One region of the Pseudoalteromonas sp. Of7M-16 genome, then DNA from elsewhere that is predicted to be linked to it. Evidence: riboswitches for the same ligand, from Rfam matches in the RefSeq annotation. Region 1 holds a riboswitch; the other holds the start of a gene.

Region 1 (3,174 bases):
CCGTTGTGTGCCATTTTATGTAGAACTGAAAATTGACTTTTGATTTTTTGGTCAAACGCTGATGACTTCTGCCACCAATCTTTTTCTGAGCATGTAACAAACCAAAACTCATAGATATCTTGATACTGCATGGGAGGCCCTTATGCAAATTATTGTTACTTTATTAAGAGTGCCACCTTGGGTTCTTTATTGCAACTTTATCATTAATATTTGTTATAAAGTTATTTCATCAACAACAGAAACGATAGTAGCCTAGAAAATATACCTAAGCTACTATCGTAAAACCAGAATTTTAGGCCGCTTCCAACAATTTTTGATGGATTGCTTGAACGACTTGATCTGAGCTGGCCTGTTCAACTAAGAAGCATAAATTGTGACGACTTGCACCATGGCAAATTAGACGTATATCGAATTCAGATAACACATCAACCAAACAATCATCTCCCCCTTTTAGCTGAATTTCAGAGCCTATCATAGCGACTAACGTCAAATTGTTCTCTACACTAACGTGACAAAATTCACCAAGCTCATCAAGACACGCTTGTTCAAGCTCTGGACGTGACGCATTAGGCGCATTATCTAAGGTCAAAGCAACACTTATTTCAGAAGTCGTAACAAGATCGACCGATATATTGTAGTTACTTAATATCGTAAAAATTTTCGCGAGAAAGCCGCTTGCTAACAACATTTCAGGGCTTTTTAATGTTAATAGGATTTGGTTCTTACGTTGTGTGACGGCACGGATCCCAGACTGAGCCTGAGTTTCTTTTTCAATCCAAGTACCACCTTGCTCAGGCGCTTTACTTGAGCCGACAAAAACAGAGATACCTTTTCTGCTGGCAGGTAAAATCGTCGCTGGATGCAGCACTTTCGCGCCAAACGTTGCCATTTCAGCCGCTTCGTCAAAGCTCAATCTCGGAATTGGTTTCGCTTTAGTACAGAGTCTAGGATCTGTACTGAAAATGCCAACTACATCAGTCCAAATTTGCACACTGTCAGCATCAATTGCCTCTGCGATTAACGCCGCACTGTAATCAGAACCACCGCGGCCCAAAGTGGTCGTTTGCCCATATTTATCACTGCCGATAAAACCCTGTGTTACTACCACATGATTATCTAACAGCGGAGCCAAATGTTCAGCAGCGGCTGCTGCTGAAGCTTCAATATCTGGTGTCGCTTTTGAAAAATTACTATCCGTTTTTAGAATGTTTCTAACGTCAAAGCGGACTGAATTGACGCCTAGCGTTCGTAGCACTTGAGTAAAAATGAATGAAGAAAAACGTTCACCAAAACTCAACACTTCGTCACATTGCTGTGCACTCAGTGCGGGTAACATTGCTATTTCTTTAAATTCTGAATAAGTTTCTTTGAAACCTATTTGTAAGTCTGAGTCTAGGGTGACATGTTCAAGAATGCGGTGCTGAATTTGCATAACCGCGTCTACCAGTGCCAAACGCTCTTGATGATTGGCTTTTTGTTGAACTAGCTCTACTAGGTGATTTGTAACACCTGCACTGGCACTTACAACCACGACTTTTACCTTAGGGTCGTCATTAATAATTTGTGCACAACGATGCATAGCAGTGTAGTCAGCAACACTTGTACCACCGAACTTAGCAACAACAGACTGGGAATTCATTTTATCTCCTTGTGATAGCACATGTACTATCAAAAAAATAAGGAGAACTAACTTGGCAAGAGGAAATAGAAATATATTGAAAAAACCACTGCCAGAAGCTCTCCACCAATAAACGGTGACAGTTCCGAGGATTCAACCCCGTAAACCGAAAAGTCATTGATACGACCAATCACTTTCCTCGGCGAATACTTCCCTCGCTTGCTGTCGTCGGATGTCGTGTCCTCGAACAAGCTACCTAAGCATCGCACCTCTTCTGTCTATTTTGCGGGTATTAAGCTGAACACCGGCAAAATAAAACCTGCTACAAGAGCAGGCTTTTAAAAACTATCTTTTAGACGTCTAGGTGTCAAGTAGTTTTGTACCTTAACACCAAAAAAGACTTAAATAAGTTGCCCCATATAATACGATCCAGCGTAACCTATGGTATAAGCAATCAGTAAATACAGCGCCATTTTTAAATAACTCATAAAGGTCAATGCTTTTACTTTACTCATCGCAATAATACCCGCAGCGGAACCAATAATTAGCATAGAGCCACCCACACCTGTTGCATAGGTAAATGTTAGCCATTGCTGCGGGGTCATTTCGATCTGCGCTTTTAATAACGCTGCGGTTAGTGGTACATTGTCTACTGCTGCACTCAGCAACCCAACCAAATAATTTGCATATTCAGGTGCCAAATATTGATAGAGTTCAGTAAACATACTTAACACGCCAACTTCCTTAAGCGCCCCCACCAACAGCAGTACACCTACAAAAAATAGCAGCGTGTCGTATTCTATTTCTCTAATGTAATCGATTATCTTTTTGTTGACGTCTTTTTTTCGCATTAAAAATTGCGCAACTAGAAACATAAATGACAAACCGAATAAAAACGTCAGCATAGGCGGTACTTGATAATGAACACTTAAAAACAACGTGGCAAGTACGGTGGACATAAAAATGACTGCAATCGTTATGTCAGTCTTTTCAATACGGCGTAATTCTTGGCGTGCAAAGTAAAGTTGCTCATTCATACCGATGGATAACATTGCTGCCAATGCAAATACGCTCACGATGGCCGGCAAAACTAACAGCAAGAGATCCGGTATTGTGACTTTACCCGCCAAAAATATCATCAAGGTTGTTACATCACCAGTGATCAGCGAAACACCACCAGAATTTACGCTAAAAATGATTAATGTGGCATACTTTACTAGCTTTTTCGCATCCAGTTTTAAGGACATGACAACAGCCAAAGATATTAGCGTCGCAGTAATGTTGTCAGAAATCGAAGAAAATATAAACGCAAAAGCACCGACGAGAAACATTAACTTTCTCTCGCTGATCTGCTCAGGCATGATGCGATGGACAATGTTTTGAATAAAACCTTTAGAGTTTAAATAAGCAACAAAAGTCATCGCAGCCATTAAAAAAAGCCATAACGTCGCAATTTCTAAGATGTTGTGATCGAGCTGATGTTGTATAGTTTCTGAGCTTTCGCCATGAATTGGAGAGATAAAAGCGATAATCCAACATAAAGTGCCAAAAAAAAG
Region 2 (3,174 bases), on a different contig from region 1:
CGTACGCCAGGTGCCAATACAGCGCCTTTTTTCACTACAACGCCTTCAACTAAAACGCAACCTGCGCCAATGAAAGCATCGTCTTCCACGACCACTGGGCTTGCCCCGACCGGCTCTAATACACCGCCTACCTGTACGGCCGCGCTGAGATGCACATTTTTACCAATTTGTGCACAAGAGCCAACCAAAGCATGGCTATCTACCATAGTACCTTCATCGATATACGCACCGATATTCACGTAAGCTGGTGGCATAATAATTGTGCCTGAAGCGACATATGCGCCACGTCGAACGCTGCTTCCACCTGGGACCATTCTCACACCGGCTTCAGCCGCGAATCCTTGAGGTGCTAAGTTATCTTTGTCGACAAAGCCTCCTGGGTATTCTGTATTTGTACCGTTTCTAAAGGCTTCTAGGATACCTTCTTTGACCTCGACATTGGCATGCCAGTTGCCTTGTTCATCCTGTGTCGCTGCGCGAACAGTGCCATTTTCTAGGTTGTTTAATAGGGTTAACCAGCTCATGTATACTTCCTTAACTCCAAGATAAAATAGTTGAATTTGCGGTTTTGATAAACGTTGTGTCACTGAGCTCTAAGTGGGTCAGTGGTGGGCGAAGACGCGGCGAAGCCAGCTGTCCTTGCAAGTGCATTAAGACCTTGACGGGGATCGGGTTGGCTACGCTAAACAAGCTGTTTACCGCGTCTGTCCAAGTGGTAAATAAATTTGGAAACGTGCCAGCAAGCGAGCGCTTTACAAACTCTGCTGTTTGCTGAGGCCAAGCATTGGCAGCAACAGAGACAAGGCCTGCTGCGCCCGCTTGTGCAAAGTACGGCATCAATCCATCGTCTCCACTATAAATAGCGAGATCAGGTGATGCTTTGCGGAAAGATTCAAAGGTAGCAATATCACCACTGGCTTCTTTGAGCGCCCATAGTTTGGGATGGGAAGCAAGATTTTCAATAACATTTGGGCTTATTGAAACAGCGCTGCGTCCAGGAACGTTGTACAACATGCATGGGTGATTACTGGCATCCAATAATGTTTTAAACCAGTGTGTCAGGCCCACGTTACCTGGCTTCGCGTAGAGCGGTGAGCCAACCAAAAAGGCATCGATCGGTTGGGTGTTGCAAAATTCAACCCAGTCGAGTTGTAACGCAAGATCATGGCCGCCAATAGCAACCATCAATGGCACCGTTGGCGACAGCTCACAAACATAACGCACAATGTCGCGCTGCTCTTGCTGTGACAGTGCAAGCCCTTCACCGGTACTACCGAGTAAAAGTATGCCATTACCAGCTTGTTGTTGTGCAAGTACTAGTTGCGCTAACGTGTGAAAATCAACGTGGTTGTTATCGTCGAACGGCGTAACAAGCGCTGTCCATAACGGGTAGTCAGATAAGTTGTATTTAGATTTCATCTCTACCGAACTTAAATGCAGCTCGGAAGGTGACTTGAAGTGCAAATCCAGCTTCCGAACAATTAAAATTCGAAGAGCAATGGACTTAAAATAGCATAAGGCATGGCCTTATCTTTCTAAGACCAGAAGCTCTCCACCAAATATGTTGGTGACAGTCGCTGGGATTCAGCCCATGCGCCCGAAAAAATCAATTAGCAAAGATGATTTCTTCTCGGCGTTAATTCCCCTCACTAAATGTCATCGGAGTTTGCTCTCCTCAATTTAGCTACCTGAATAACGCACCTCTTCCAGCCCTCAAAATAGCCATTACAGCTATTTTGCGATAATAGGGTCAGACGGGATTGAAACATTTTGGCCGTCTAGGTGTCAAGCTCCAATCTGTAAAAGACTGAAATTAAGCTACACTTCTGTTTGTATACAGCTCAATTTTATCTCTATTATTTTGCGCCAAACACGGAGGCAGCCGGTTGCTTAAGATATTGAAAACATTTCGCTTCAGGTATATTTTAGCGATTTCTATTATGATCATTGTCATCACTACGGCGATGGCAACAATGCAGATACTCTTGTCTCAGCAAGCTGCCAGTACTTACGTGATCAATACGGCGGGGATGCAGAGAATGCTGTCGCAAAAAACGGCGTTACTATTAGGGGCTGAGTACATACGCGAGCATCCAGGTACGTTTGATGAACAGCAAATGCTGCGTGATGCATTAGATAAAATGGCTGAAAACCAAGCTTTTTTATTAGCAAAGTCGGGTGGTAGATATAGTCATTTATCTTCTGACCTGCAACAGTTTTATTTTCACCCCCCGGTTGCATTGGCAGCACGGGTTGAAGAGTACATTGATTTAGTCAAAACTGCGCATAGCCTAGCCCTTGTCGGCAATTTGAAAGTCGAAAAATTAATCCAAGTGCAATCTCGAGCCAACGAACTTTTAGTTGCACTAGATCAGGCGGTTACACTACATGAGTTAGTTGCTACTAACAAAGTAAAGAAGCTGCAAAATGTCGAGTTATTTATTTGGCTATTTGGCATGCTGATCCTCATTATTGAAGCGCGTTGGATTTTCTATCCGATGGAAAAAAGCATTCAAAATAAAATTACGCGGCTTCAGACACTGCGCATTGAAGCCAATCGCTTGAAGCGTAGTAAGAGTGAGTTCTTGGCGCGAGCAAGTCACGAGATGCGTACACCACTGCAAGCCGTTATGGGGTATCTTGCGCTGTTTAAAGAATCAGCTCAACCTGCTCATTTAGAGGTTGTCGAGCACGCTGCAAAGCAGCTCAATATTCTGCTCTCAGCAATAGATGATTACAATGTTCTATCAGAGAATAAAGAAATTAAGTTAGACAATAAAACCGCTTGTCTATTTGATACTTTGTCTCACTCGTTAGCAATTTATAAGCCTCTGCTACAGCAAAAATCATTAAATTTTACAACGGACTTAGGGTCTGGTTTATCTCAAGTTGTCGATTGTGATCACAATCGGTTAGCTTGGTTGGTTGGGCAAATATTAGATAATGCTGTGAAATACACTGAATACGGAGAAGTGAGGCTAGAAGCGGATTGTCATCAAAGGAGTGAAGAAGAAGCCATCTTTCACTGCCTGATCACAGATACCGGGCCAGGTATAAGTCAAACCCAAGCCAAAATTGATGAAGAGGAGAATTATCAAGGTATGCAGTTGGGGCTGACTCGCGCACAGCTCATCATCAATATGCTCGGTGGCGAAATGAGTTTTACGGATAATA

What was found. A riboswitch is a leader RNA that binds a small molecule or an ion and turns the genes downstream of it on or off. The one in region 1 is predicted to bind lysine.
Region 2: it holds a riboswitch for lysine, as region 1 does, so the genes downstream of both, dapA (4-hydroxy-tetrahydrodipicolinate synthase) here and lysC (lysine-sensitive aspartokinase 3) in region 1, are expected to answer to the same signal.

The regions. Positions count from the first base shown of each region.
Region 1 covers NZ_JAKRFY010000022.1:46,366-49,539, reverse strand. The annotation lists gene MHN81_RS20150 (DUF924 family protein) at 1-131, opposite strand, end outside; gene lysC (lysine-sensitive aspartokinase 3) at 293-1,639, opposite strand; lysine riboswitch at 1,727-1,900, opposite strand; gene nhaD (sodium:proton antiporter NhaD) at 2,020-3,174, opposite strand, start outside.
Region 2 covers NZ_JAKRFY010000017.1:49,162-52,335, reverse strand. The annotation lists gene MHN81_RS17205 (2,3,4,5-tetrahydropyridine-2,6-dicarboxylate N-succinyltransferase) at 1-524, opposite strand, end outside; gene dapA (4-hydroxy-tetrahydrodipicolinate synthase) at 535-1,419, opposite strand; lysine riboswitch at 1,538-1,714, opposite strand; gene MHN81_RS17195 (hybrid sensor histidine kinase/response regulator) at 1,941-3,174, shown strand, end outside.